4 regions of the Halomonas sp. SIMBA_159 genome follow, and region 1 is predicted to be linked to each of the others. Evidence: predicted binding sites of a transcription regulator. Region 1 holds the regulator's gene; each other region holds the start of a gene.
The links. The regulator sigma-54, encoded in region 1, starts transcription at its own class of promoters, with help from an activator protein. The targets are predictions, from matches to a motif close to TGGCACNNNNNTTGCTNT.

Region 2: R0J87_RS14345 (HAD-IIB family hydrolase) is a predicted target of sigma-54. The motif match lies at 1,613-1,630, and genes of this name have one in related genera.
Region 3: amt (ammonium transporter) is a predicted target of sigma-54. The motif match lies at 2,289-2,306, and genes of this name have one in related genera.
Region 4: R0J87_RS00685 (amino acid ABC transporter substrate-binding protein) is a predicted target of sigma-54. The motif match lies at 4,478-4,495, and genes of this name have one in related genera.

The regions. Positions count from the first base shown of each region.
Region 1 covers NZ_JAWJBT010000016.1:85,400-93,144, forward strand. Annotated here, with positions in the region: gene R0J87_RS11985 (ATP-binding cassette domain-containing protein) at 1-457, opposite strand, end outside; gene R0J87_RS11990 (KpsF/GutQ family sugar-phosphate isomerase) at 739-1,725, shown strand; gene R0J87_RS11995 (KdsC family phosphatase) at 1,770-2,312, shown strand; gene lptC (LPS export ABC transporter periplasmic protein LptC) at 2,312-2,884, shown strand; gene lptA (lipopolysaccharide transport periplasmic protein LptA) at 2,909-3,403, shown strand; gene lptB (LPS export ABC transporter ATP-binding protein) at 3,448-4,173, shown strand; gene R0J87_RS12015 (RNA polymerase factor sigma-54) at 4,279-5,694, shown strand; gene hpf (ribosome hibernation-promoting factor, HPF/YfiA family) at 5,792-6,100, shown strand; gene ptsN (PTS IIA-like nitrogen regulatory protein PtsN) at 6,105-6,572, shown strand; gene rapZ (RNase adapter RapZ) at 6,639-7,547, shown strand; gene R0J87_RS12035 (HPr family phosphocarrier protein) at 7,608-7,745, shown strand, end outside.
Region 2 covers NZ_JAWJBT010000021.1:10,934-18,678, reverse strand. Annotated here, with positions in the region: gene R0J87_RS14350 (glycosyltransferase family protein) at 1-586, opposite strand, end outside; gene R0J87_RS14345 (HAD-IIB family hydrolase) at 605-1,552, opposite strand; gene R0J87_RS14340 (OmpA family protein) at 1,995-3,065, opposite strand; gene R0J87_RS14335 (hypothetical protein) at 3,170-3,910, shown strand; gene R0J87_RS14330 (FlgO family outer membrane protein) at 3,916-4,500, shown strand; gene R0J87_RS14325 (glycosyltransferase family 32 protein) at 4,580-5,395, shown strand; gene glyA (serine hydroxymethyltransferase) at 5,505-6,770, opposite strand; gene R0J87_RS14315 (aq_1923 C-terminal domain) at 6,927-7,745, opposite strand, start outside.
Region 3 covers NZ_JAWJBT010000019.1:93,744-101,488, reverse strand. Annotated here, with positions in the region: gene amt (ammonium transporter) at 1-2,149, opposite strand, end outside; gene R0J87_RS13810 (NAD(P)/FAD-dependent oxidoreductase) at 2,485-3,726, shown strand; gene R0J87_RS13805 (putative motility protein) at 3,830-4,039, shown strand; gene R0J87_RS13800 (peptide chain release factor 3) at 4,239-5,828, shown strand; gene R0J87_RS13795 (TatD family hydrolase) at 5,848-6,624, shown strand; gene ygfZ (CAF17-like 4Fe-4S cluster assembly/insertion protein YgfZ) at 6,641-7,591, opposite strand.
Region 4 covers NZ_JAWJBT010000001.1:137,023-144,767, reverse strand. Annotated here, with positions in the region: gene R0J87_RS00710 (glutathione S-transferase family protein) at 1-379, shown strand, start outside; gene ribA (GTP cyclohydrolase II) at 383-1,018, opposite strand; gene hemE (uroporphyrinogen decarboxylase) at 1,240-2,355, shown strand; gene speE (polyamine aminopropyltransferase) at 2,352-3,212, shown strand; gene R0J87_RS00690 (amino acid ABC transporter substrate-binding protein) at 3,301-4,326, shown strand; gene R0J87_RS00685 (amino acid ABC transporter substrate-binding protein) at 4,552-5,577, shown strand; gene R0J87_RS00680 (amino acid ABC transporter permease) at 5,662-6,852, shown strand; gene R0J87_RS00675 (amino acid ABC transporter permease) at 6,874-7,745, shown strand, end outside.

The sequences.
Region 1 (7,745 bases):
GCGCTACGCGGCGCGCCATACCACCGGAAAGCTCCGCCGGCGTTAGATGCCGTGCGCCTCTCAACCCTACCGCCTGAAGCTTTAGCAGCACCAAATCACGAATCATGGTGTCGGGCAGATCCGTATGCACGCGCAGCGGGAAAGCAACGTTCTCAAACACATCCAGATCCGAAAACAAGGCGCCGCTCTGAAACAGCATGCCCATGCGCTTACGCAGCGTAAACAATGCTTTACGCGACAGGCGATGCACATCCTGCCCATCAATGAGAATACGCCCGCGATCGGGGGTGAGCTGGCCACCGATAAGCTTGAGCAGCGTTGTTTTGCCCGTACCGCTGGGCCCCATGATCGCAGTCACTTTACCGCGCGGAATGGTCATGCTCACGCCGCGAAAAATCTCGCTTTCACCACGAGAAAAGTAGACGTCTTCAACCTGTATGAAGGGAACATCCGTCATATGCTGATTGACCTTCATCGTTGATGCCAGAACGCGTCAGTATAAACCGACAAGCCGCGGGGCAGTTTAAAAAACAGTGTTTTCGAAATATTATCGAACATCGTATCTTAACGCTACTCTCAGTAACAGTCGCGCAAATCACTGCTGTACAAGGAATGCCTGACGGCGCTCGTCAATCCCACGGGCTAATACGGCCGCCTAAAGGCACGCTTTAGCTAAATACCGCGCCAAGATGTTATTCTTATCTGTCACCTAACCACATCATGAAAACGAGACACGTCATGCGCCAGCCACTCTCTACACCCAGCCAACTGCGTGAAAGTGCGCTGCGCACCTTGCAAATCGAGCAAGCGGCGATTGGAGGCCTGCAAGCCAAGCTTGACGAAGGCTTTGACCACGCCTGCCAGCTGATTCTTGCCTGCCAAGGCCGCGTGGTTGTCACGGGCATGGGGAAATCAGGGCATATTGCCGGAAAACTTGCCGCGACCTTAGCAAGCACTGGCACGCCCGCCTTTTTCGTTCACCCTGGTGAAGCCAGCCACGGTGACCTAGGCATGATTACCCGCGCCGATGTGGTGCTGGCTCTCTCCAACTCCGGAGAAACAGCCGAAGTCACCGCCCTGCTGCCGTTGCTCAAGCGGCTTGGCACACCGCTGGTGAGCATGACAGGACGGCCTGGCTCGACCCTGGCTCGCCATGCTGACGCCCACTTAGACAGTGGCGTAGAGCGTGAAGCGTGCCCCCTTGATTTAGCACCCACCAGCTCTACAACAGCGGCGCTCGCCTTAGGCGACGCACTGGCTGTCGCGCTACTTGAAGCACGGGGCTTTACAGCTGAAGACTTTGCTCTGTCTCACCCCGGCGGCAGCCTGGGTAAGCGTCTACTACTGCGGGTACGAGACCTCATGCACGACGGTGCACGGCTGCCAAAGGTTGCGTTAGGCAGCCCACTACGTGATGCGCTGCTAGAAATCACCCGCCAAGGTCTTGGTTTCACCTGTGTGGTGGATAGCGAAGGCCGCCTTGCGGGCGTTTATACCGATGGTGATCTGCGCCGCACGCTCGACCAATTCCACGACCTGCGCGATGTGTGCGTTGACGATGTTATGACACGCCCAGGCAAACGCATTGGCCCTGACGTGCTGGCCGCCGAAGCTGTTCGCATTATGGAAGACAGCCGGATTACCGCGCTTGCAGTGGTGGATGAACAGCAGCGCCCGATCGGCGCGCTGCATATGCACGACCTGCTCGCCAGCGGCGTGATTTAACGGCGTAATAACGCTTTTTTTGCCATGGATGTTAAGGAGGCTATATGGCCCTACCTGATGCACTACTCGACCGGCTTCGCCGCGTAAAACTGCTTGCTCTGGATGTGGATGGCGTACTGACCGATGGCCGCCTCTACTTTCAGGCCGACGGTATCGAAATTAAGGCGTTTCACACCCAGGATGGGCATGGCCTCAAGCTGCTTAAGCGTGTCGGCATCCATGTGGCGCTGATTACCGGCCGTGACTCCCCCATGGTCAGCCAACGCGCTGCTGCCTTGGGCATTAGCCATGTACATCAAGGCTGTGAGGACAAGCTGACCACGCTTCGTGCGCTCTGCCAGCGTCTTGATATCACCTTAGAGCAGGTCGCTTATTGCGGTGATGACCTGCCCGACCTTGCGCCTATCAAGCGCTCAGGAGTCGGCATTACGGTGCCTAACGCCCCAGATTACATGCATACCCACGCCGACTGGATCACCGAACGCCTTGGCGGCCACGGCGCGGTGCGCGAGATTTGCGATACGCTGTTAACCTCTCAAGGGCACTGGGATGCCGTGCTCGATACGTACCTACACGGGAACTCATAATGGGTTTTAGGGTAAAAAAACGGGTTTGGATCACGGTGATGGTCGTCGCCTTAGGCGGCGTCCTGGTCTGGCTAGATCCCCGTGGCCCCCAGGAGAGCGAGATTGACCAGGAGGCGCGTGCTCAAGAACCTGGGCACGTATTAGAGAACGCCGAAATTACCCTATTTGGCGAATCAGGTGCTATTCAACAGTCCTTGGTCACTCCACGGCTGGTGCACACCCCGCAAACAGCCATGACCGACGTGATGTCTCCCCGCGCCACGCTGTTTGATAGTGAACAGCGTGAGTGGCTAGCCACCTCGAATACCGGGACCTTAAACACAGAGACACAGGCGCTAACGCTGAATGGCTCTGCACGCCTGCTCGCACCGGAAGAGGGCTGGCAGCTTGATACCGAGCAATTAAACTATGATGGCGTTACACGCCATGCCTGGAGTGATACGCCCGTGCTATTACAGCAGCCGCCTCAGCGCATGGAAGCATCACGAATGGATGTGTGGCTAGATGACAGCCAAGTCCGCTTGACCAACAATGTGCGCGGCGTTCATCCGCCTGCCACTCGTTCCCCTTAGCCACTCATGCCCCTAGGAGTCGCGATGAATGCCTCAATCCGCACTGCACTCTTTGCTTTAACGTTACCGCTGACCACGGCTGCGCTGGCTCAAGGCCAAGCCCCTATTCAGGTAGAAGCTGATCGGCTGGACCTTGACCAGCGGGCAGGCACGGCGGTCTACTCCGGCAACGTCGATATCCGCCAGGGCGAAATGCACCTGCGTGGCGAGCGCGTAGAGATCCAGCGCAATGATGCAGGCGAGCTCTCTCAAGCCATCGCCACCGGCGAACGCGCCTATTTGCGCAACCAGCTAGAAGACCAGGACACCCCGATGGAAGGCTGGGCTCGGCGAATCATTTATCACGTCGCTGAGCGCCGGGTAGAGCTTATTGATCAGGCAGAGCTGACCCAACAGGGTGATCGTTTCCAAGGGGGTCGCTTGGAGTACTTCATTGATCAGGAAGTGGTACAAGCACGCTCCGAGGTGAGCGGTAGCGACAACCAGCGTATTCGCATGACTCTTCAGCCCGAACAATAGGGAGCGGCCACGTGGCAGCATCAACCTCTACAGATTTCGCACCCGTGAAAACGCTCTACGCCCACCATTTGGCGAAGAGCTACAAACGCCGCCGGGTCGTGAAAGATATTAATCTGGAAATCACTCAGGGCAGCGTCGTGGGGCTGCTGGGCCCTAACGGAGCGGGCAAAACCACGTCGTTCTACATGATTGTAGGGCTCGTCAAATCCGATGCGGGCAGCGTCGGCATTGACGACCTGGACCTTACTCATGCGCCTATGCATGAGCGCGCAATAGCAGGAATTGGCTACCTACCCCAGGAAGCTTCTATTTTTCGCAAGCTCTCAGTCGCCGATAACATCATGGCCATTTTAGAGACGCGCAAAGAGCTAGACCGCAGCGCCAGGGAAGCACGCCTTGAATCACTGCTCGAAGATTTTCATATTACCCACATTCGCGACAACCTGGGCATGAGCCTGTCGGGTGGCGAACGCCGCCGGGTGGAAATTGCCCGCTCTTTAGCCACAGAACCTGCCTTTATTCTGCTGGACGAGCCCTTTGCAGGGGTTGACCCTATTTCCGTAGGTGAAATTAAAACCATCATTCGCGCACTCAAGAAGCGACATATCGGTGTATTGATCACCGACCACAACGTGCGTGAAACGCTGGATATTTGTGATATCGCTTACATTGTTGGCGACGGACACATCATTGCCAGTGGAAACTCCCAGGAAATCCTCAATAACCAGAAGGTTCGAGACGTTTACCTAGGGGCAGATTTCCGCCTTTAAACCGTGACCTACACAAACTTTTCTTTTAGTGGCATGCTTATTGCACTTGCACCGAGCCACAACTCGCTCTAGGGTGGAGCTTTCTGATTAACGAGTGGTTCTCAGATGGTCATGAAAGCTTCTCTCCAATTGCGCATCGGTACACAGCTGACCATGACACCTCAGCTGCAGCAGGCTATTGCTCTGCTACAGCTCTCCACGCTGGACCTCCGTCAAGAAATTCAGCAGGCGCTAGATGCCAATCCCATGCTCGAACAAGAGGATGAGTTTGGCGAGCAGGCGGTCAGCGAGCCACAAGAGGCCGAGTGGTCGGAAAGCATTCCCAACGAACTCTCTGTGGACAGCGACTGGTCGGATACCTACCAAGATACGGGCAGCCTGGGAGGCAGCAGCGAGGGGCCTGACTTTGAGCGCCAAGCCGCCGGGCAAAGCCTTCACGGCCACCTGCTATGGCAACTGGCCATGACCGACTTCAGCCCACGGGAATATTCAATCGCGGAAAGCCTGATTGATGCGCTAGATGCCAATGGCTATCTCACTCAACCGCTCAACGACATTCGTGAAGGGCTAAAAGCCCAAGGCCACGACAGCTTAAGCCCGCGGGAAATGGAAAACACCCTACTGCGCTTGCAGCAGTTTGAACCTACCGGCGTGTTTGCCCGAGACCTCCGCGAATGCCTAATGCTGCAGCTTGCCGCACTACCCGAAGATACGCCTCTACTGATGCCTGCCAAGCGGCTGGTTCGTCAGTTTTTGGAAGCGCTGGGTAAAGACGATATGCGGTTACTCAAGCGCCGCCTGAGCCTGGATGACGAACAGCTTGACGATGTCATCCGTTTAATTCGCAGCCTTGACCCCCGCCCCGGCAGCGCCTACGGCATCACTGATGACAGCTACATCACCCCTGATCTAGTGGTACGTCATGATCATGAAGGTTGGCATTTAGAACTCAATCCAGAAGCACTGCCGCGCCTGCGCATACAGCCCGACTACGCCAGCTTGATCAAACGGGCCGATAAAAGCCAAGACAACCAGTTCCTCAAAGAGCACCTGCAAGAAGCACGCTGGCTAATTAAAAGTCTCTCCAGCCGTAACGACACGCTGTTACGCGTTGGACGCGAGATTATTGCGCGCCAAATTGGCTTTTTAGAGCATGGCGAAGAGGCTATGAAACCGCTAATTCTGGCGGATATCGCCGAAGCCGTTGAGATGCATGAGTCGACGATTTCCCGCGTGACTACCCAGAAATTCATTCATACGCCGCGGGGCGTGTTTGAACTCAAGTACTTCTTTTCGAGCCAAGTGAGCGGCCAAGATGGCGGTGACAGCCACTCCAGCACTGCCATTCGTGCGCGCATCAAAAAGCTAATTCAGGAAGAGCCGTCAGGCAAGCCGCTCTCCGACAGCCGCTTGGTCACCTTGCTAGAAGAGGGTGGCATTAGCGTAGCGCGACGTACCGTGGCTAAATATCGCGAGTCGATGGGCATTCCCTCGTCGAGTGAGCGCCGCCGTTTACGCTAGTTAAACGGTACGCTGATACAAACTCGTCGCAGGGGCTTTGCAATAGCGTAAAAAGGGTTACAATCGAAGTACAGCCCGATGGATAAGGAGCACGTCAATGCAAGTAAACATCACTGGTCATCACGTTGAACTGACTGACGCCTTGCGTGACTACGTTAACGAAAAGCTGGAACGCGTTGAACGCCACTATGACAACATCACCACGGTGCAAGTGACCTTATCTGTTGAGAAGGAGCGCCAGCAAGCAGCCTGTACGCTGCATGCCGCAGGGGCAGACCTTCACGCCGAAGCGCTTGATAACGATATGTATGCCGCCATTGATGCGCTAGCGGACAAAATTGATCGTCAACTCGTTAAACATAAGGAAAAAGCACAAGCTCGCGCCCAGGGCGCAGGCGTGCGTTAACTCAATGACGTTGGAAACCATCCTCCCCCCGGAGCGCGTGCTTTACGATGTGCCCGGGGGCAGCAAAAAACGGGTGCTGGAGTTCTTCAGCACCTTTATCGCCCAAAACACACCCAGCCTCGATAGCCAAGAAGTGTTCAGTCGCCTGATTGGCCGCGAGCGCCTAGGCAGTACGGGGATAGGCAACGGAGTTGCTATCCCCCACGCACGCAGCCCACACTGCAATGCCCCTATCGCTGGTTTTCTAAAGCTCGCCGAGCCGGTCGATTTTGATGCCATTGATGGCGATCCGGTGGATCTGGTCTTCGTTCTACTGGTACCGGAAGAGGCAGATGACACTCATCTAGCTCTACTGGGCCAAGTGGCCACCATTATGAACGATGCCAATACCCGTCAGCAGTTACGCAAGGCCGCCAGCCAAAGAGAGCTTTTGGCACTCATGACCGCCAAAATCCGAGAGCAAGCCACTTGAGGTTTTAACAGGTTCATACAGCGCAGCCACACCTTATTTCCACGTTTAAAAGCCAAGAGAAACGCTATGCAACTGGTGATCATTAGCGGCCGTTCTGGGTCCGGTAAATCTATCGCCTTACAAGCGCTGGAGGATCTTGGCTATTACGCTATCGACAACTTGCCCGCCATGCTACTGGGCTCATTAATTGATGAGCTACGCGAACAGGGTGAGCGTACTCGCATCGCGGTCAGTATCGATGCACGCAACCTGCCGACGGCACTTGAACGTCTGCCGTCGCTGCTGGAAGAGCTACGTCAGCGAGAAATCCAGTTTCAGGTGATTTACCTGACCACAGATGCGCGCATTTTGTTAGAGCGCTACTCCGCGACTCGCCGTCGTCATCCCTTAACAAGGGATAGCGACATGACCCTGGAAGAGGCCATCGATAAAGAGGAAGAGACGCTCAATGAGATTCGCGATCTCGCCGATTTACTGATCGACACCTCGCGTCTCTCCGTCCATGATCTGCGCCGCCGCATTACTGACCAAGTCGCTCACCAACGCAAAGATCAGCTAACCCTGACGTTTGAGTCATTTGGCTATAAGCGCGGCGTACCGATGGATGCGGATTTAGTCTTTGATGTTCGCTGCCTGCCAAACCCCTATTGGGATCCTACCCTGCGCCAATATACGGGGAGAGACGCGAATATCGTGGCCTTTTTAAGCGGCTACCCAATCGTCGAAGCGATGTCGAATGATATTCAGGCCTGGCTGGAAAAATGGCTTCCCGCTTATCAAAATAGTCAGCGTAGCTATATGACGGTTGCGATTGGCTGCACAGGCGGCCAGCACCGCTCTGTATACATGGTTGAACAACTCGCCCAAAAGCTTGTTAAGCAAACGGGAGAGGTTCAATTAAGGCACCGCGAGCTTGGCCTACAGTACACATTAAGCGAAGAGCCTGCAAAGCCGTGCGCCGCCAGTACGCACTGAGTTATTAGACCCCAGAGCAAGACTCAAGTATCAAGACCCACTCGGCAAAAAGGAACCAGAGTGCCCGAAAGAACGTTAACCCTTACCAACCAGCGTGGCCTTCATGCCCGCGCGGCCACCAAACTGGTGAAATGTGGCCAGCAATTTTCTGCGAACATTGTCGTTTACAAGCAGCAGCAGAAAGCCGACGCCGCCAAC
Region 2 (7,745 bases), on a different contig from region 1:
TCAGCCGAGACACCCGGCCGTTGAGCTTTCCTTCGGCAATGCGGGGGTAATAGCCTTTGCAGAAGCTGTAGTTAAACCGTGGGTGAGCCACGGGGTACATGAGCCGCGCCAGCAGGCTACGATCATAGGTCAGAATATCGCAGTCATGCAGCCCCACTGCCGACGAGCGTCCAGAGGCCAGCACGTATCCTGCGCAATACCACACGTTGCGCCCTTTGCCGGGCTCTAAGGCCCCTAAACCGTGACTTTCCAACTCGGCGTCTAGCTCACGCAGGCGTGGCCCGTCGTTCCATAAAATGCGGGTGTGCTGAGGAAGACGAGAGAAAAATTCGCGGGCATATAGGAATTGCTCACGATCGGCGCGGTCCAGGCCGATCACAATCTCATTGAGATAAGGCACCTTCACCAGCTCATCAACAATGGCTGAAAGCGCCGGGCCTTCCAACTCGGAAAACAGCGACGGGAGTATCAGCCCCATCGGACGACGCTTGGCGAATTGGCTCAGTTCCTGCTCAAGCGCCTCTACCGGACGGCGGGTGAGGTTATGAAAGTCGGTGATAATGCCATTTTGATGAAAATCACTCATACGCTGATCCCTCGTTGATTAGGCCGTGACGGACGCTTGGGTGGAAGCCGCCGCTAACCGGCGGTCGTCTCGCCCCCACCAGTGGGCCACCCCCTCGGCCCAGCCTGCTGGCCCGGTTTCCTGAGTGCGATAAAGCGCTGTATTCGTGGGCGTGACGGTCAAGTCGTGGCACCCTTTGATCACAACAGCCTGATCGACGGCATCGAGCATGGATATATCGTTCGGGCCGTCGCCTAGTCCTAATGAGAGCGGCTCACGGCCGCGCAAAGCGGTAAAGCGCTTGATGAGCCAGTCAACCGCGCTGCCTTTATCAGAGGCTTTGCCCATCACATGCCAAAAGCGCCCGCCTTGAGTGAGCATCAAGCCATCGCCTTCCAGCGCTAAACGGAAATTAGCCAGCGCGGCCTCGTCGTCTTCCCAGATAAGCGGCTCGCTGCCTTCCCGCTGCCGGGCCGCTTTTGCGCGGGTTTCGTCTAAACCGGTGAGCGACATCACATCAGCAACATTCAGTTCGCTCATACGGGTAAAACGCACGCCCAAACGCTTACGCCAGACGTTCAGTCGCGCGCGGATAAACCCCACGTCAACACCGGTGTGTTTCACCACCACGCCGTCTAGCCCGCTGCCAGGGCGATCTAACCGTGCGTGACACCAGCCCGGCGGCAGGCCAATCACAGCGCCGTTTTCCGCCACGAACGGCGTCGCCGTTAGGCCTAACGCTTCACGCAGGGAGATCAGTTCGGCACGAGTTTTACTGGTGACTGGAATAACGGGCACGCCCAGCTGTTTTAGGCGCGCCAGCCAAGGCGCTGCAGGAGAGAAGTCGTAACTGTGGTGATCAAGCAGCGAACCGTCTAGGTCAGTAACCACTAAACGCGGCTGAAGGGCCGGGTCGGGGCTTCCAGGGGACTGGGCGAGATTCACCCACTCAGAGTGAGTGCTTGTAGTGCGGGTGTGTTCTGTCATGGCACCACCTTATTGCAATCTTTAAAGACGTTACGCGGGCGTCGTTCTCAGATAAGCAATAAAGCAGAATGCATGCCAATGAAGTTTAGATAATAAAAATCAATTACTTAAACCACAGAAAATAATCTCCGACTACCAAGCACCAAAAAAGCGCACTTAAAAAGCACCAAAACAGTGCAAAAAAACGCCCGCTTTTTTATTCAATCAGTTTTATGTATAAAAATAAGTACAAGAAATTCGCAAAAAAATTGCACAAGCCCTTGGCAAATGCTCACAAATAGCTATACTCGAATTGTACCCACTGGCAACCTTGTACACCCCCTCACCTGATGTCAGTGGGCTGCAGTGAGCCAAGCCCTTTCAAGCCCGCCTCCCCCGGCGGGCTTTTTTTATGTTGTGCCTATCGTCTTATACAAAAGCGTTGTTCATTGCTAACTGCCGCCTATTGAGCGTGAATGACCACCTCTACCCTGCGGTTACGCGCACGCCCTTCGGCGGTGCTGTTATCTTCCAAAGGTTGAGTGGCGGCTAACCCTACGGCTCGCAAACGTTCAGCGGCCACACCCGCGGCCTCTAAAGCTTCAACAATCGCGATGGCACGTGCGCTGGAGAGCGCCCAGTTAGATGAAAACTCTGGGGTATTAATGGTCTGGCTATCGGAGTGTCCCTCTACCCACACTTCGCCATCGTAGCGCTGAATCGTCTCCAGCAGGCTCCCCACTAGCGATGAGCCGCCTTCGGTTAGCTCTGCCGTCGCAGAGGGAAACAGCAGCCTATCTTGTACCCGCAGGCTGATGCCTTCCGCCACTCGAGAGACCTCTACGCCCTCAAGGTTGGGTAAATAGGGCGATGTTTCAACCTGCTCAGCCAAACGGGCATCGATTGCTAACGCACTGCTGATCGCCTCATCACTGACTTCCTTTACGTTTACTGGGGGGCGATCGGTCAACAGCACCATGTAATCAGCCAACGGCGCTGCGGCAACCTCTTCTTCAATGCGCACTAACGGAGTCGGTAATGTAGGGATCGGTAACAATGTGGAAGTGGGTAACGAAGCGTGAAAGCGCTCCACTAACGACGCCACCAATGGCGTCTCTGACACCGGAGTGGGCTCAGGTTGAACGGGCAGTGCTATCAGCGGCGGCACGCTGGGAACGGTGGTAGGACGAGGCGGTAAGCCTGCCACCCCTAGCGCAGCGCTAATAGCCATCGGACTAAGAGTGCCGGGCACGGCCGCCAGCGTGGAGCTTCTCTGCTGGCGGCGCTCATCCAACACAGCGGGCAACGGTACTCCCAGCGGTGCAGCAATGCTGTCACCCGTATCAGGCTCTGCCGTGGCAGGCGACCAATCAGGGCTGGTCACCCCGGCAGCGGCAATAATAATGACAAATAGCGCCACCAGCAGCGTCATGATATCGATATAGCTGATCATCCAACCGTTGTTGCTATCGTCTTCGGGGTAGTTGGAGAGCAGAGAATCATGACGCGGGCCGCTGCGATGGTCTTCAAGCATTGGGGTGATTACTCATTCAAGTTTTTAACCTCGTGGCCGATCTATGCTAAGCATGGCAAACTAGTCTATCAAAAAGCCGTTTAGTAGCGATAAGGAACTACCAGGTGCGCATCCAACCTATGTCATCTCCCATTGTCCACTTTTTACGCCCCGTTGGCCTGGGACTGGCTAGCCTGATGCTAAGTGGCTGTTTTTACGCCAGCACATCGCAAGCCCCCATTGCCACGACCTACCCCTATACGGAACAGCAAAAAATGCAGGCCGCACAGCACTGGGAGGTGCTTGCCCAGCATGAAGCCGCCGGTATTTTAGGCAGTGAACGGGTACGTTTTCGGGATCTGCATATTGCAGCACCAGAACATGAGCAGTATGGCTCTTACTACAGCGGCGGCGAATTCGAACGCGGCTTTAGAACACTACTGACCAGCGAACTGGTTTCTCGTGGCGGTAGTGTCACGACCCAGCCTCGCACTAACGGTGCCACCATCAACATTGACGTGGAAGTTGTCGCGCATCGCGATAGGGGCTATACCCGTCCGCCCTTTGGTGCGTTTACTGCCCTGGCGAGCGGTATAGCCGTTGCTAGTATTCCTCTGGGAAACTGGAGTGAGCCAGCGCTTGCATTGATTCCAGCCGCTATGGTGGCAGACACCACCAACGGCAGTTGGACAGACAAAGGTAACGAAGAGATCATCGTCACCACGCAAATTGTGGAACAGGATCAAATTCTCTACTCCTCTTCCAACATCTATTACATTAACTCGGGTGACCGCCGCCAGTATGCGCCTCACCGAGTCCCCCAGGCTCCTACCACGCCAACGGTTTCTATCACGGATACTTGGTAATATTTATGTCTTTACACTCTCTGCTTATGTTTCCATCGGCTTGCACCTTTCGCGCCAGGGCCATCGTGGCCTTTTGCCTTATGATGCTGCTAGCGGGTTGTACGACACTGGGCAATAACGCTCAACCTCAAGAACCCAAGCCGGACCTCTCAGAGCTCGCCCACGAAGCGGCTCTACAAATGGTCACCAATAATCCAGACCTGACGCGATACAGCCCGATGATTGCGGCAACCTTTGTGAGTATTGATAACCTAAGCCAATCATCTACGTTCGGCCGTATCAGCTCTGAGATCATGGCATCGGCGTTAGCTCAACAGGGTATGCAGGTGCGCGAAGTCAAAATGCGCGACAGCATGTTCATTGAAGAGAGCGTGGGTGAACTTATTCTCTCTCGTCAGGTTCAACGTTTAAGCTCGCAGCATAATGCGCGCTCCATTTTGATGGGTACGTATGCCCAAGGGCAGGACTATCTATATGTGAGTGCCCGAGTGGTTCGCGCAGGCGATGCCATGGTGTTGGGCAGCGCAGACTTCCAGCTTCCTCTGGATAATAATATGCGCAGCTTATTGGAGGCTCAGGGCGGCTGGTAATCATAAGCTCCCGAGCCAATGTCAGACTGAAAGCCTAGCGATACGCTAGGCTTTTCATTTGCTCAATGAAAGGACGACTATGTCTGCACGTCGCCGTAAAAGTAAGCCACATATTGTGGCCGTCAGCCGGGTCATCAAACTGGTTGCTAACGTTGCCAAAGTATTGAGCTATGGGTTTCATGCACTCTTTCCCAACAAGCGTTTTACGCTGCCTGAGCGCGGCGCCCCTTGGCTCTCCTCGCAGCATGACGCTGTGATCCCTCGCATTATTTGGCAAACCAACTTCACCAACAAAGTCACCCTACCGGTGTATCTCAATTACCTGTTTAACCGTTTAATGGCGCCACGCTTTGAGTACCGTTTCATGATTACCCAAGCGCGCCATGACTTTATAGAACAGCACTTTGACTCTGCGTGGCTGGACAGCTATTCCAAGCTGCAAATCGGTGCTGCTCAAGCGGATTTCTGGCGCCTATTGGCCCTTTATCATCATGGTGGTGTGTACCTAGATATCGATGCTCATGCTATCTGGCCACTGGGCAAAGTCGTATCAGCAGACTTAGAGGAGCTCTATGTGACGACTCGCAAGGGCGAGCTGAGCAACTACTTTATTGCCAGCCGTCCTGGCAATCCCAATGTGCTTAAATTAATTGAGCAGGTACATCGCAACATTGAGGAGAATCAGCTTACCAATGTGTTCGAGTTAACGGGGCCTGGAGTGTTCATTAAGCTGCTGGACCAAGAGCAAGTGCCGACCGTGTCTTATCGCCATGCCTGTAACCAAGGCAGTTTCACTAATGAGCACTTTCAGTACATTGATAAAAAAGCGGGAAAATGGACCAAGGAGCAGCAAAAAGTCAGCATTATTCGCCAAGACCCTCCTTCCACGTCTTAATGCACGGCGCTGGCCGTTCACCGCTGAGCCATAAAAAAAACGCTAGCCTGTCAAGGCTAGCGCTTTTTACTAGGCGGTTTTACCCAGCCTAGTGCCCCTTAATGGTGACTTACTTATACACCGGGAAGCGGCCACACACGTCAGCAACTTTATCCAGCACTTGAGCTTCGATAGCGCTGGTATCTTCGCCTTTGGCCAGGACGTCGAGAATATCGCAAATCCAACCTGCCAGGTGCGTGCACTCGTCTTCACCAAAGCCGCGCGTGGTCACGGCTGGGGTGCCGATACGCAGGCCAGAAGTGACGAACGGGCTTTGCGGGTCGTTCGGTACGGCATTTTTATTGACGGTGATGTGGGCGCGGCCAAGGGCAGCATCCGCATCTTTACCGGTCACGCCCTGCTTGATCAGTGATAGCAAGAACAGGTGATCTTCGGTGCCACCGGACACGATGTCGTAACCGCGGTCGATGAAGACCTTCGCCATGGCTTGGGCGTTCTTAACCACCTGCTGCTGGTAGGTTTTGAACTCAGGTTCCATGGCTTCTTTGAAGCAGATCGCTTTGGCAGCAATCACGTGCATCAACGGGCCGCCCTGGCCACCGGGGAAGACCGCCGACTGCAGCTTCTTCTCGATATCCGGGTTGTTCTCTGCCGAGAGAATCACGCCGCTACGCGGGCCGCGCAGAGTTTTGTGCGTTGTGGAGGTCACCACATGGGCGTGGGGCAGCGGGCTGGGGTAAACGCCAGCAGCGACCAAGCCAGAAACGTGCGCCATATCCACCAGCAAGTAAGCGCCTACTTCGTCGGCGATTTCACGGAATTTCGCCCAGTCCACAATCTGAGAATAGGCAGAGAAACCGGCGATGATCATCTTCGGCTTGTGCTCACGGGCCAGTTCAGCGACTTGGTCGTAATCGATCAGGCCCTGCTCATTCAGGCCGTACTGAATGGCATTGTAGTGCTTGCCAGAGAAGTTGGGCTTGGCACCGTGAGTCAGGTGACCACCCGCATCCAGGCTCATACCGAGGATGGTGTCGCCCGGCGTAACCAGCGCTTGGAAAACGGCGCTGTTGGCTTGAGAGCCAGAGTGCGGCTGCACGTTAACGTAGGTCGCGCCGAACAGCTGCTTGGCGTAGTCGATGGCCAGATTTTCAGCGATATCGACAAACTCACAGCCGCCGTAGTAGCGCTTGCCTGGGTAACCTTCGGCGTATTTGTTGGTCAGCTGGCTGCCTTGCGCTTCTAGTACGCGGGGGCTGGCGTAGTTTTCAGAAGCAATTAATTCGATGTGAGCTTCTTGGCGTGCCACTTCTTTTTGCATGGCATCAAACAGTGCATCATCGAATCCGGCAATTGTCATATCGCGGCTGAACATCGGCGGGAACCTCGTTACAAAAGGATCATCATGGAGAAGCGAGGCGGCTATCATACCGCAGCCTGACGCGACTTTCATCGCATCCGCGTCAGGTCCTGCATGAGCATGTTTCATGTTGTCAGCCGACCCTCAAACCTGACCGACCGGACAACCACGCTACTTCAGCTCAAAGGTGAAGGTGAGGCGCTCGCTGCTGCCCATTGGGTTCATTATGAATTGGTTAAGCATAAACGGATTGGGCAGCGCCACATTAACGGTTAACGACTGGGCTTTGCCCGCCATAATATCTACCATGCCCACCATGAGCTTGGTGATTTGCGGGCCAAGCAGCGGCCCTAACTGCTGCGCCTGCGCCCAGGCTTGAGAGATCGCCTGCTCTTCGCTGATCCCTTCTTGAGCCGCTATTTCAGTGGCAATGCGCGGTAACATGCCTTCATCACTGTAAGCCACGGTGACATTACCACCATACAGCGTCGCCGCTTCAAACAGGGCGGGGTTTTGTGTGGACTGTTCTAAGCTGGCCCCTTTGGGCAAGCTGATGGGCACATCTATGGAGAACTCAAGGCCACCGGCTCCGTCCAGCTGCAAATACCCTTCCGAGGTAAGGCGGTTGCGGCTGCTCGGTTCATTAGAGGTTGAGTCATGCCACTGGGAGGCACTTTGACCCTCGGCACTTAAACGCCCAGTACCGCCCGTCAACACACGATTCAAGGCTTGTAGTTCTTCACGCTCGGCGGGGGGCACTAGATGGATTAACTCGCCAAGATCAAACTCCGCACCGCTAAAGCCCGCTTCGCCCACGTAGCTGTTACCTTTTACCCAAGCGTTGTCCAGCAATACGCTCCACTGCTCGCCGGTTAAACTGAAACCGTTGAGTTCGGCATGCTCAAGGCGCTCTTCACCAGGGCGGTCAAGCCCTTCCAGCGCTTCAATGCGCATATCTCCTAATGCCAACGTCGCGGAGATGCCGGTGGC
Region 3 (7,745 bases), on a different contig from region 1:
GTAGTTTAGTGAGCAGCGTTTCGAAAGCACGTCGATTCAAAAGGCCGGTGAGGTTGTCGTGGGTGGCTTGATAGTTAAGCTGTTCTGAAAGCTTGCGTGTAAGACTCACATCTTGGAAGACGACCACGGCGCCAAGCGTTATGCCCCCTCTGGAGCGGATAGGTGCCGCACTATGTTGAATGGGGTAGCGCTTACTGGTGCGATGGATAAGCTGGCAGTGTTCGCTGTAGTGAATAGCACGATGCTGCGTGAGCACTTTACGAGCGGGATTGCTGATGGGTTCATCGCTAAGCTCGTCACGCAGTTGATAAATGGTTTGAATCGGTTTGTTTACAGCGTCGTCAAGTGCCCAACCCGTCAGTCGTTCTGCTTCCGCATTCATAAAGGTAATATTGCCGCTAGCGTCGCAAGTGATCACGCCATCACCAATCGAGGCGAGCGTGGTGCGGGCAAGGTCGCGCTCACGGTTTAGCTGCTCTTGAAGCTGTTTGCGCTCTGTGATGTCACGTACCATCCCAGAGCACTCTGAGGCGGAGCCCTCGGCACCCTCACTGACCTGGATTTCCAAATAGCGTATCTGCTGGTCCTCCGTGCGCAGCTTAATTTCATGCATTGCCCCGGGCGTCAGCGCCTTGTTGGCCAGTAGCGTGCTTACTGGTTGGCCAACCATCCGTTCTGCATGAACGCCAAACAAAGCCTCTGCGCCCGGGTTTAACCCCGTGAGCGTTCCGTCGGCTTGCCAGGTAATCACGCCGTCGCGCAGGTTGCGCAGCATGACCTGAGTGTGACCTACCGCGCGTTCAAGTGCTGCCGACACGCGGTTATAGCTTGCCGCTATCTCACCGACCTCGGTGAAGGGGTCGGCCTCAATGCGCTGGCGCATATCGCCCTGTTTTTCATGCTGCCGCATATGCTCCAACAGCTGGTTGAGCTCGTTTCGTGCGCCATGCTCGGCAAGGTTAAGGCCCATTTTCTCGGCATCTTTGGAGACGCGAAGGGGTAAAAACCGGCGGGTGATACGAAAGAGCAGCCAGGCGAGCCCAAAACTCCACAAGCCGCATACCACGACGCCCAGCAGCTGGACCATAAATTGATCAAATCTGCCAAGGGAAGTGCCCAGTCGATCAAGGTCGGCTATCCACGGCAGGGCGAGAGTGCCCCATAGGCCGGTGACTAAGTGTGCGGGGATAGCGCCCACGGCATCATCAATGCGCCTTTTTAGTAGCCATTCGCTCGCCAGTACCATAAGGACACCGCTTACGCCGCCCATAAAGAAAGCAGCGGCTAATGACAGAGCATGTGCGCCTGCCGTTACCGCTACTAAACCTGCGATGGCGCCGTTGATGGCATACATCACATCTGCATAGCGTCGCACACGCCAGCCCACCAGCATGGCCGATAAAATGCCGCCCACAGCGCCTAACATGGTATTGGCGATGATGCCGGGCACGCTGCCATTTAAAGCAAGCGTGCTGCCACCGTTAAATCCAAACCAGCCTAGCACCATAAACAGAGCGCCCAGCATGGCGAGCGGTAAGTTGCCCGCGGGAAAGGCAGTCGGGGGCTTATCCACCTGGAAGCGCCCCTGACGAGGGCCGATGACCAGTACTGCCGCTAATGCCACCCAGCCGCCAACGCTGTGTACGACGGTTGCGCCGGCGAAATCGATAAAGCCCAGCGCCGCCAGCCAGCCAGGACTGCCGCCCAACAAGCCGCCCCATGCCCAGTGGCCAAATACCGGATAAATCAGTAGCGCTATCCAAAACGCGGTCCAAAGGTAGCCAAGAAACGGCATTCGTTCAGCCACCGCGCCCGCCACAATCGTAGCCGCTGTGGCGCAAAACATGGCTTGAAAGATAAAGACGGTGATTAGCCAAGTGTTGGTCGACTCCAGCTCCCATCCAAACAGCGAGCTACCGACCCAACCTGCCTGGGAAGCACCAAACATCATCCCGAAGCCTGCGAGCCAAAAGACACTGACGGCAATCGCAAAATCCGCTAAGTTTTTTATAGCGACGTTAATGGCATTTTTGGTTCGGGTGGTTCCTGCTTCAAGGCACAGAAAGCCAGCCTGCATGACAAACACCAGTGCGGCCGCCCACAGCACCCACAGGGTATCAATGAGAGTGGTATCGAAGCTGTCGGTCATGGGCAAGGTCCTTGTGCTGATCTGGTGCAGTGCGAGCACTGTTAGGGTGCGGTAATGCGTGCGTTGCCTCTTATTAACCCAGCGCGGTGCCTTGTGTTGCCGAAGGTTTCCGGTGCGTTAAAGCAGTGCTAACAGTAATTAAGCAAATGTTGTGCCGCGCTTAGTAAAGTCATCCTTATTTACGTTTTTTGCGTTATAAATAACTAAAATAGTGGCTTAAAACAGTCTTTATGACTGTGCAAAAGCGGTTTGATTGGTGATATTTTTCAATATATTACTTACGGGGTTGGCAGCGTGTGGCTGGGCAATCAAAAGAATGAGAGGAGTGCATCATAATGGCGCGTCAAACGGTGGTTTTAGGAGCAGGAATGGTGGGTGTCAGTATTGCTTGGCAGCTGCAGCAGCGTGGCTACCAGGTAACACTGGTGGATCGCCGCCAGCCTGGGCGTGAAACCTCGTTTGGAAATGCGGGGATTATACAGCGTGAAGCCGTAAGGCCTTATCCGTTCCCGCGTGATATGAAAACGATATTAAGCGTACTGCCGAACCGACGTGTTGATATCCGCTACCGGCCGACAGGTATGGTCAATGCGGCATCGCCACTATTGAGCTACTGGCACCACTCCTCCTCCCGGCTGTATAAAAAGATCGTTCCTGAATACGCGTCGTTGATTCAGCTTTGCCTGGAGGCTCACGCGCCGATGATTGAAGCGTCGGGCGCTGACCATTTAGTGCGCCGTGAAGGGTGGCTGGAAATCTACCGTACGCAAGAGAAGCTCGCTAAGCGGGTAAAAGAGGCCGAAGAAGCGCGTGAGCTTTACGGCGTGCAATTTACGGTACTAGACCGTGAGGCGCTGAATGAGAAAGAGCCCCAGCTTGGTGAGAAAATCATTGGCGCAATTCATTGGCTGGACCCATGGACCGTTGCAGACCCGGGTGGATTGGTGGCCGCTTATGCTGCCTCGTTTGAAGCCATGGGCGGGCGTGTTGTGCAGGCAGATATCACCGGCGTTACGCAGCAGGGCGATACGTGGACCGTCACGACCAGTGAAGAGGCGTTCAGCGTTGATCAGGTCGTTATGGCGCTCGGCCCCTGGGCGGGCCAATGGATGAAGCCGTTGGGCTATCACTTCCCGACGTTCGTAAAGCGTGGCTACCATATGCATTATGCTACTCAACCGACAGCCAAATTAAACTATTGGTTAATGGATGCAGAGGTAGGGTATTTGCTGGCGCCAATGAACGCGGGGGTCCGGCTGACCACCGGGGCTGAGCTAGACCGCCTGGAATCACCTGCGGATGAAGAGCAGCTAGGGGCCGCTGAAAAAGTAGCGCGCACTATCTTCCCGTTAGCTGAGCGCAAAGATAGCGCTGCGTGGAAGGGCGCGCGGCCGTGTTTGCCGGATATGAAGCCTGTTATTGGCCCTGCGCCACGTCACCCAGGCCTGTGGTTAGCATTTGGTCATGGTCATCAAGGTTTCACACTTGGCCCGGCTACCGGCCAACTGCTAGCGGATATGATGGAAGATAAGCCCACCGCTATTGATATGGCGCCGTTTCGGGCTGATCGGTTTTAACCGTGATGTTGCGTGCTGTTACGATACGCAAAGTGACAAACATGGCCTAGTGAGGCTGGGTTTGCTACGCTGAACAAGTCACTCAAAAGACTGAGGTGCAATAATGGATGTCGCTGCGAGTAATGCTGTCAGCACAGCGCTGTATATGAACCAAGCGCAAACCGCTGAACAAGCGCAAATGCAAATGTTCCGCCAAGCCCTTGATGTGCAAGCCGAGCAAATCACAGAAGTGCTCGCTTCTGCTGATACCGGTGCCCAGCCCAACTTGGCACAAGAAGGCAGTGTTGGCACGCAGGTTAATACGTACGCTTAAGTAGCTGTTTGCTTAGTAATGATTTTACTAACGTATCTAAACGCCGACTCTGTCGGCGTTTTTTATATCGGTACAAAATGCCCGCTGCACGTGATGGTATGCCGTTGAAGGCGAGTTGCGTTACCATAGGCGCACACAACGCCGAAGGTTTGGCGCTACGTTTTAAGTGTTCACGCTGTACCATCTTGTAGAGAACTCCATGTCTGACGCCCAATTAGCGCGTGAAGCTGAGCTTCGCCGTACTTTTGCGATTATTTCGCACCCTGACGCCGGTAAAACCACCATCACCGAAAAAATGCTGCTGTTTGGAAATGCGATTCAGCTAGCAGGCTCGGTCAAGAGTAAACGTAATGATCGTCACGCCACGTCTGACTGGATGAAGATGGAGCAGGAGCGTGGTATCTCGGTGACCACGTCGGTTATGCAGTTTCCCTATGGTGGACGTATCGTCAACCTCCTCGACACCCCGGGGCACGAAGACTTCTCTGAAGATACCTACCGCACCCTAACGGCGGTGGATTCCGCGCTGATGGTGATTGACGGCGCGAAAGGTGTTGAGGACCGTACCATCAAATTGATGGAAGTGTGTCGTCTGCGCACGACGCCGATTCTGACGTTTATCAATAAAATGGACCGTGACATTCGCGACCCCATTGAAGTCATGGATGAAGTGGAAACGGTACTGAATATCCAGTGTGCGCCGATGACATGGCCGATTGGCATGGGGCGTCACTTTAAAGGCGTTTATCACCTCTATAACGATGTGATTCACCTCTACACCCAGGGACAGGGTAGCCGTATTCCAGACGACAAGCGCATTGAAGGGCTAGACAACCCCGAAGTCGACGCGGTGTTGGGGGAAGAGCAGGCAGAAGAGCTGCGCATGGAAGTCGATTTAGTGCGCGGTGCTTCTCACGAATTTGATTTAGAAGCCTATCGCCGCGGTGAGCTTACCCCCGTCTATTTTGGTACCGCCATGGGTAACTTTGGCGTACGTGAAATGATGGACGGTTTCGTAGAGCATGCGCCCGCTCCACAGTCTCGGGAAACCGATACCCGTGAAGTGACTGCTCAGGATGAGCGCTTCACAGGTTTTGTATTCAAGATTCAGGCCAATATGGACCCGAACCATCGTGACCGCATCGCCTTCCTGCGGGTGTGCTCTGGTAAGTACGAAAAGAACATGAAGATGCGCCACGTGAGGATTGGTAAAGACGTCAAGATTGCTGATGCACTTACGTTTATGGCCTCTGACCGCTCGCAAGTAGAGGAGGCGTGGCCAGGCGATATTATCGGCCTGCATAACCATGGCACGATTCAGATTGGTGACACCTTCACCGTAGGTGAAGATATGCGCTTTACCGGCATCCCTCACTTTGCCCCCGAACTTTTCAAGCGCGTACGTTTAAAAGACCCGCTAAAAATGAAAGCGCTCCAGAAAGGCCTCCAGCAGCTCTCGGAAGAGGGGGCGACCCAGGTCTTTATGCCGATGGATAATAACGACCTCATCCTAGGGGCCGTAGGTACGCTGCAGTTTGATGTTGTCGCCCATCGCTTGAAGGAAGAGTACAAGGTCGACTGCCTTTATGAAGGGGTTAACGTGCAAACCGCCCGCTGGGTGTACTGCAACGATGCCAAAATGCTGGAAGAGTTTAAGCGCAAGGCCAGTACCAACCTCGCCATTGATGGCGGCGGTTACCTGACCTACATCGCGCCTACACGGGTTAACCTACAAATGACCCAGGAGCGCTGGCCGGATATTCGCTTCCAGCCTACCCGCGAGCATTAAACCTCCTAAAGAGGGCAATATGCTGATAGACGCCCACTGCCATTTGGATGTTGCGGAGTTTGACACGGATCGTGAGACCGTCATCGCCGCTGCCAAGGCAGCGGGCGTTTGCCGTTTTATAGTGCCCGCCACGGTGCGAGCCCGTTGGCATCACTTGCTGGCGCTGGGGGAGCGGCCTGAGGTGAGCGTTTGCCTAGGGCTTCACCCTTACTTTATTGAGCAGCATCGGCCGGAGGATATTGAGGCGCTGGAAGTATTGGTGAATCAACAGTTATCAAGCACTTCTTCCATTCGCCCAGTGGCCATTGGTGAATGCGGCATTGATGGACGCTTTACGCAGAGCCTGGATCAACAGTGGCACTATTTTGATGAGCAGTTAGGCATTGCGAAGCGCTGCAAGCTGCCGGTGGTGGTGCACTGCGTTAAGGCAAACGACTCGGTCAGCAAAAGACTGCGTCAGCGGGCGTTACCGCATGCTGGGCTGATACATGCCTTTGCCGGTTCCTACCAGCAGGCGGTGAAGTTTTTAGACCTTGGCTACGTATTGGGGCTGGGCGGTGCCGTGACCTATGAGCGAGCACAGCGTTTGCGTGCCGTTGTCGCCAAGCTGCCAGACGATGGGTTTGTGCTAGAAACTGACAGCCCTGATATGCCGCTAAGCGGTTACCAGGGCCAGCGGAACGAGCCTTCCCGAGTGGCAAAAGTGGCTAGCGTGGTAGCCGCGCTGCGTCAGCAATCTCTTGAGAGAGTCTCCATGCTGAGTAGTGCCAACGCCTCGCGTCTCTTTAACCTTTAGGCCAGCTGTTTAAGCTTTAGGTCAGCTGTGCGGAGATCTGTTCAGGGTCTAGCCGTTCAACAGGGTAGGGCAGTGTATGTAGGGTGATGGGTTGCTGCTGCCAGTGTAGCGAAATCTCTTCTTCCATCACTTTGGTATTCATGACCGCCAGCAGTTCTACTTGCTGGTCGTTGCCCCATGCGCGGCTAACCACTTCCCCCCAGGCTTTGCCACTTTCATCCATTAACGCATCGCCAATAGCGGGCAGCGTGGTAGCGGACACACTGGCGTGAACCAAACGCTTTTTTACCTGGCCGCGAAAATGCGCGCGTGCCACGACTTCCTGGCCGGTATAGCAGCCTTTCTTAAAGCTGATCCCTCCCAGTGCTTCCCAATTCAACATCTGGGGAAGAAAGTGATCCTGCTGGGCATCGGTGAGCCAAGCAAGTCCGCTGCGAATATCCGCTAGCTGCCACGTATTCTGTAGCGTTTCATCGCTGCTTAATAAGCTTCCCGCCTCTTCTTCAAACATAAAGAGCCAGCGTGGGCTACCAGGCATGCGTAGCGCCGTCCCTTTAGGGCTTGTCACATGCGTATAGGGCTGCTCAGGTAGCGTGATGCCTAGATGTTCAGCAATCGCATCTGTGGGCTGGCTGGCGCCTGCAAACGTCACTGAGCCTTCAAGTGATAACTCCGCTTTATAGAACGCGGCAAATTTCTTCAGGTGGTTGGCGAGTGTGTCTGCCAGGGAGGTGTCTAAAATTAAGCGGTAATGGTCGTTGCCAAGCCGCAAAAGCTGGCCGTTGGCCAACATGCGCCCCTTGGGTGTGCAAAAACAGGTAAGCGGCGCAAAAGAGCCCTTTGCTAAGCTCACCTGCGCGCTGGTTTGGCCCTGTAGAAATTTCTCCGCATCGGCCCCTTTAATATCGAGCGCTGCGTACTGGGTCAAACGCACGGCGCTAAAGGGCGGTGTTATTGCGGTGGCCATAGTCACTCCTGGGCGTGGTTAGTGAGATGTGTGATCAATAAGCATGCTTATAAAAGTGTGGGCAGGATAGGCAGATTGCAAGGCCTTCGGAGCATGCTAGACTCTTTATCCTGTATCAGGTTTGCATAGGTAATCACCTGCATGTGACTTTCAT
Region 4 (7,745 bases), on a different contig from region 1:
GCCTCAAAGCGTTGCCGAGCGCGCTCAGGTCGACCAGTGGCTTAGCTTTATCGTCACCGAGATCGAGCAGCCGCTGTGGTTACAGGCCAAGCACAAATTCGCCCTGCCACAAGATAAGCGCGTGCCGTCGGTACTGCCCACTGCCGCTTGGGAGTTTCAACGGGCACTGCTCGCGTTAGAGCGCCGCTACCGCGGCCAAGAAACCTTGGTGGAGAATACCTTCACTCTTGCGGATCTTTTCCTGACCCATACGCTGACCTGGGCGGCCAGCATGAAACATCGCCTGCCGGAGCCGCTGGTGGCTTACCGCGCCCGTCACGCTAATCGCCCAGCGCTTGCCCGTGCCGCCGAAAAAGAGCAGGCAGCGGCTAACGGTTAAGCGCTACCCCTTACGCTCAATATCCACATCGCTGGCCTGGGTGAAATCATCCAGCGCCATCATGTGGCCGAGCTTGCCCGCTTTGGTGGAGAGGTACTGTTCGTTGTGGGGGTTTAAGCCAGTGGTAATGGGCAGCCGCTCGACGACGTTCACGCCGTCGCGGGTCAGCGCATCTACCTTGCGGGGGTTGTTGGTCATCAGCTTGAGCGCGGTAATGCCCAAGTGGTTGAGCATCGGCACGCAGAGGTCGTAGCGGCGCATGTCGGCACCGAAGCCGAGCTGCTCGTTGGCCTCTACAGTATCGGCCCCCTGGTCTTGCAGATGATAGGCGCGGATTTTATTGAGCAGGCCAATGCCCCGCCCTTCCTGGCGCAAGTAAAGCAGCACGCCGCGCCCCTCTTCGGCAATTCGCTTCAGCGCTTCTTGGAGCTGGTAGCCGCAGTCGCAGCGCATCGAGAATAGCGCATCGCCGGTTAAGCACTCAGAGTGCACGCGCCCTAACACCGGCTCGCCGCCGCTCACATCTCCCAACGTTAAGGCGATATGGTCTTTACCCGTGGCGTCGTCTTCGAAGCCATGCATGGTGAATGTGGCCCAGGGAGTGGGCAGCCGAGAGGCAGCAATGAAGCGAATGGTCACAGGTTTCCTCGCTGATTAACCAAACCAGTTAACCACACCAGTGTTGGCGAAGTGGGCAAATAGTTTACCAGGAAGCCGCGCAGGCCTCACGGTCTTAGCGGGGTGCGACGATTTTTGCCACGGTTTGCGCCGCCACCCCCGGCTATCTTCACGTACAATTCCTATCTTCAGGTACGATGACTCCCTTACAATGCGGGCAAATTTCTCAAGAGCAAGTGTTTATGACCACCACACCTTTGCAAAACGACCGTTTTCTTCGCGCGCTGGCTCGCCAGCCCGTTGACCGCACTCCGGTGTGGATGATGCGCCAAGCCGGCCGCTACCTGCCGGAGTACCGCGCCAGCCGCGCCGACGCAGGCAGCTTTATGGACCTGTGCCGCAATCATGACCTGGCTTGCGAAGTGACCCTGCAGCCGCTAGAGCGCTACCCGCTCGACGCCGCGATTCTGTTTTCGGATATTTTGACCATCCCCGATGCCATGGGGCTGGGCCTCTACTTCGAAACCGGAGAAGGCCCCAAATTCAGAAAAACCGTCCGCACCCCGGAAGAAGTCGCCGCGCTGACCGTGCCGAACGCCGAGCGCGACCTGGACTACGTGATGCGGGCGGTCTCCACTATTCGCCGCGAGCTGAACGGCCGCATGCCGCTGATCGGCTTCTCCGGCAGCCCCTGGACGCTGGCAACGTATATGGTCGAAGGCGGTTCCAGCAAAGACTTCCGCCACCTGAAAACCATGCTTTACGACACGCCGGACACCATGCACCAGCTGCTGGATACTCTCGCGCAGTCGGTCACCGACTACCTGAATGCGCAGATTCGCGCCGGTGCCCAGGCGGTACAGATTTTTGATACCTGGGGCGGCGCACTCTCTACGCCTGCTTATTTAGAGTTCTCGCTGCGCTATATGGAGCAGATCGTTTCCGGGCTGATCCGCGAACACGACGGACGCCGCGTGCCGGTGATTCTGTTCACCAAAAACGGCGGCCAGTGGCTTGAGCACATTGCTTGCGCCGGTGCCGACGCGCTGGGTATCGATTGGTCGACCGAGCTTTCTGATGCCCGCGCCCGCGTAGGCCATAAAGTCGCCCTGCAGGGTAACTTGGACCCCAACGTGCTGTTTGCTCGCCCTTCGGCCATTCGCGCCGAAGTGGCCCGCGTGTTGGAGAGCTACGGCCACGGCCCGGGCCACGTGTTCAATTTGGGGCACGGCATCAGCCAGTTCACCAATCCCGATCACGTCACCGCCTTTATGGAGGCGCTGCACGACTTAAGCCCGCAGTACCATCAGGGCATTCCGACCCAAACGAACGACCAGTGCCCAGGAGCCAAGCAATGAGCGACCTACGCGACGACCAGTGGTTTACCGAAGTCTTTGATAGCCACGGCAGCGCTTTCTCGCTGAAAATCACCGAAAAACTGCTGGATGTGCAGAGCCCCTACCAGCACCTGGAAGTGTACGCCACCGAAACCTACGGCAACCTGATGGTGCTGGATGGCTGCGTGATGCTGACCGATCGCGACAACTTCCTCTACCACGAGATGATTGCTCACCCGGCGCTGTTCACCCATCAAGACCCCAAGCGGGTGGTGATTATTGGCGGCGGCGACTGCGGTACGCTGAAAGAAGTGCTGCGCCATCCGGGCGTTGAAAAAGTCACTCAGATCGACATTGATGAAGAAGTCACCAAGGCCTCCGAGCGCTTTTTCCCGTCATTAGTAGAAGCCAACGGCGACCCCCGCGCCGAGCTGCTGTTTGCCGACGGCGTGAAATGGGTAGATGACGCTGCCGACGAGAGCATCGACGTGCTGATCATCGACTCCACCGACCCGGTAGGCCCTGCAGAAGGCCTGTTCAAAACCGACTTCTTGAAGCGCTGCCACCGCATTCTGAAAAGCGGCGGCGTGATGGTTCAGCAGAGCGAGTCACCGCTGTATCACAGCGGCTCGATTATCCGCGAGCTGCGTAACGACATGCGCGAAGCAGGCTTTGATAGCGTGGCCACCCTGCCCTTCCCCCAGCCGGTGTACCCTTCCGGCTGGTGGAGCGTGACGCTGGCTGGCAAAAGCACCAACGTCGAAAGCTTCCGCGAAGAGGCTGCCGCCAGCCACGAAATGCCGCTACAGTACTACACAGTAGATGCCCACCGCGGTGCCCTGGCGCTGCCGCCCTTTATGCGTAAAGCGTTCGCATAAGTTTGCGGTGACGTTATGCATCAGGCCGGGCTCTGCCCGGCCTTTTTTATGCGCAAGTGTTGCTGCGCTCGACGTTAAGGAATAACAAATGAACACCACGCGTTGGTTAGGATTGGGAATCACTCTATTAGCACCCGCTCTCTGGGTACCTGCCATGGCCATAGCCGATACCCTAGAGGCTGTTCAAGAGCGCGACAGCGTGCGCTGTGGCGTTAACGCGGCCCAGCCCGGCTTCTCATCGTTAGACGACAACGACCAGTACCGCGGCCTGGATACCGATGTGTGCCGTGCAGTGGCAGCCGCTGCGCTGGGCGATGCCAGCAAGGTCAATTTTGTGCCGTTAGATTCAGTGGAACGCTTTGCCGCGCTGCAGTCGGGTGAGGTGGACGTGCTCTCCCGCACCACCACTTGGACCTCTAGCCGCGATACCACGCTAGGGATGAACTTCACTGGCGTCAGCTATTACGACGGCCAAGCGTTTATGGTGGCCAGCGACCTCGGCGTGCAGAGCGCCAAAGAGCTGGATGGAGCGGCTGTTTGCACCCAGTCAGGCACCACCAGCGAGCTGAATCTTTCCGACTACTTCCGCATTAACAACATGACCTATGATGCGGTGGTGTTTGATTCACCTGAACAGTCGATTGCCGGGTTTGAAGCAGGCCGCTGCGATGTATTGAGCTCGGATGCCTCGCAGCTCTACGCCCAGCGCATTCAACTGGCCGACCCCAATATGGCCGTCGTGTTGCCGGAGATCATCTCCAAAGAGCCGCTAGGCCCCGCCGTGCGCCAAGGTGATGACCAGTGGTTCAACATCGTGAAGTGGTCGCTGTTTGCCATGCTGAACGCCGAAGAGCTGGGCGTTAGCCAAGCTAATGTGGATGAACGGCTAAACTCAGACAATCCAGATGTGATGCGTTTGCTCGGCCAAGATGGCGATTTTGGCGAAGCCATGGGCCTACAGTCGGACTGGGCTTACCAAATCGTCAAACAGGTGGGTAATTACGCGGATATTTATGACCGCAACGTGGGCACAGGCTCTGATTTTAAGATCGCACGAGGCTTAAATTCTCTTTGGAAAGATGGCGGTATTCAGTACGCGCCACCTATTCGCTAACCCGCTAACAAACTATGCGCCAACCAGCGCTAGCCGCTACGCACCAAAAAAGCGCAACGCGTAGCTGCTAGCGCACTTTTTTGCACCACGACCTTCGATAAATTCGCTGATTTTACGTTGAAAAGCGCTGAATTTGGCGACATATCTTTTTTGGCACCTTCCTTGCTAGCTTTTAGTGATGCATCACCATGCATAACGACATTAAATCGAGGAAGGGGAACAAACATGATGAATAAGAAACACCTGGTACTGCTGGCCTCCGCTGGTGCTATTACCCTCGCCGGTGTCGCCACCGCCCAAGCCGATACATTAGAAGATACCCGCGAGCGCGGTGCCATTCAGTGTGGCGTCAGCGACGGCTTGCCAGGTTTTTCCGCCCCGGACGATAGCGGCGAGTGGCAAGGCCTTGACGTTGACGTATGTCGCGCCGTAGCCGCTGCGGTACTGGGCGATGCAGATGCGGTTAACTACATCTCCTTGAACGCCGTTGAGCGCTTCACCGCACTGCAGTCGGGCGAAGTCGATGTCCTTTCTCGTAACACCACCTGGACCACCACCCGCGACACCACCCTGGGCCTGAACTTCACCGGCGTTAACTTTTACGACGGCCAAGGCTTCATGGTGTCTCGTGACCTCGGTATCACCAGCGCTGCTGAGCTGGACGGCGCCGCCATCTGTATCCAGTCCGGTACGACCACTGAGCTGAACCTGGCCGATTACTTCCGTGCTAACGGCATGGAATTCGATCCGATCGTTTTCGATACCTCTGAGCAGACCGTGGGTGGCTTCCAAGCTGGCCGTTGTGACGTTCTGACCTCTGACACCTCTCAGCTGGCCGCACTGCGCATTCAGCTCGATGATCCGTCTGCCGCCATGATTCTGCCCGACGTTATCTCTAAAGAGCCGCTGGGCCCGGTTGTACGCCAAGGCGACGATTTGTGGTTCAACATCGTGAAGTGGTCGCTGTTCGCCATGATCAACGGTGAAGAGTACGGCGTCACCAGCGAAAACGCTGAAGAAATGCTCAGCTCTGAGAACCCGGACGTTGCTCGCCTGCTTGGCCAAGATGGCAACTACGGTGAAGGCATGGGTCTTGAGGCCGACTGGGCTTACAACATCCTGAGCCAAGTAGGTAACTACGGTGAAAGCTTTGAGCGCAACGTAGGTATGGGTTCACCGCTGGAGATTGAGCGCGGTGTTAACGCCCTGTGGAACCAAGGCGGCTTCCAGTACGCACCGCCGATTCGCTAAGCGTCTCGCTTGACCCCGGCCCGCCACCCTTTTTGGTCATGGCGGGCCATTTGATTGACCTTCCGTATCGCGGAGACGCCACCCATGTCCGTAAGACCTAACGCTCGCCCCGTTGGCCAAAAGCCACCGTTTTGGCGAGACCGCGCCAAACGTGCGCTCATCTTCCAATGTCTGCTGATTGCCGCTGTCATCGCTTTCCTGTTCTATATCGTCGGCAACGTGCAAGACAACCTCTCCTCTCGGGGTATCACCACAGGTTTTGGTTTCCTGAGTAATACCGCCGGTTTTGGGATCGTGCAGAGTCTGATCGACTACTCCTCCCAAAGCACCTATGGCCGCACATTCTTCGTTGGCCTACTGAATACGCTTTTGGTGGGTGGATTAGGCGTTATCGCCGCCACCATCGTTGGCTTTATTGTCGGTATTTCGCGCTTATCGCCTAACTGGCTCATCGCCAAGTTAGCGGCAGCGTATATCGAGACGTTCCGGAATATCCCGCTGCTGCTGCAGATTTTCTTTTGGTATTTTGCCGTACTGCGCACCCTGCCCAGCGCCCGGGACAGCCTTGCCTTTGGTGAAGCCATTTTCCTGAACGTACGCGGGCTCTACTTTCCGCAGCCGTTGTTTGAGTCTGGTTTTGGCCTCATTCCTGTCACCTTCGTCGTCGCTATTGTTGCCAGCATTGCGCTGGTGATCTGGGCAAAACGTCGTCAGGAAGCCACCGGCAAACGCCTGCCCGCTTACTGGATCTCTTTTGTGCTGATTTTTGGCCTGCCGCTGCTGGTGATGTTTGCCACGGGCGTGCCGATTACTTGGGAAATGCCTGAACTACGCGGTTTTAACTTCCGCGGGGGCGTCACGGTGATCCCAGAGTTCTTGGCGCTATGGTTTGCGCTATCGATCTATACCGCCTCGTTTATTGCCGAAATTGTACGTTCAGGTATTCAAGCGATTTCCCATGGGCAAACCGAAGCTGCGCAAGCGCTCAGCCTGCCCCGCAACTTGGTACTTCGCTTAGTGGTGGTGCCCCAAGCACTGCGGGTGATTATTCCGCCTCTGACCAGCCAATACCTCAACTTGATTAAAAACTCATCGCTGGCAACCGCCATTGGTTACCCAGATCTCGTGTCGGTATTTGCAGGCACGACGCTGAACCAGACAGGTCAGGCTATTGAGGTCATTGCGATGACCATGGCCGTCTATCTGACCATCAGCCTGTTGGTATCCATGTTTATGAACTGGTTCAACGCCCGTGTGGCGCTGGTTGAACGCTAGGCCGATGGCGAGGAGTCACAGATGATTCATAACCAAACAATGATTGAGCAACGGCCAGCCCCGGGTAATTCAGTGGGTGCGGTGGCGTGGCTACGCGCCAATCTATTTAACGGACCCATTAACACCATCTTCACCTTAATCGGCCTATACGTGCTGTATTTGCTGGTGGTACCGACGGTGCAATGGGCATTTATTAACGCCGACTGGATCGGCACAACGCGTGACGACTGCTCCCGGGAAGGCGCTTGTTGGGTCTTCATCAACGCTCGCTTTAGCCAGTTTATTTACGGCCTGTACCCCAGCGAGGAGACCTGGCGCGCCAATATTGTGTTTGCCATGTTCTTTTCGCTGATTGCTTGGCTGGCGATACCGCGACTGCCTCTTAAGCGCTGGGTGGCTGTTTTTGCGCTGTTGGTCTTCCCGGTCATTTCGTTTGTACTGCTGCACGGCGGTTATTTCGGCCTACCCCAGGTGCCTACGCACCGCTGGGGCGGCCTGATGCTTACCCTGCTGCTAGCAACGGTTGGGATGGTGGGGGCTCTGCCGATCGGTATTGTGCTGGCCCTGGGGCGACGCTCTAACATGCCCATCGTCAAAAGCTTTTGCGTGGTGTTTATCGAGTTCTGGCGCGGCGTGCCGCTGATCACCGTGCTGTTTATGGCCTCGGTGATGCTGCCGCTGTTCCTGCCCTCCGATATGAGCGTTGACCGCTTGGTGCGCGCTTTGATCGGCTTAACGCTGTTCCAGAGCGCCTATATGGCGGAGGTCATTCGTGGCGGCTTGCAGGCGATTCCAAAAGGCCAGGAAGAGGCGGCTGCCGCGCTCGGCATGACGTATTGGAAACGCATGGGGCTGATTATCCTTCCCCAAGCGCTGAAGATGATGATTCCTGG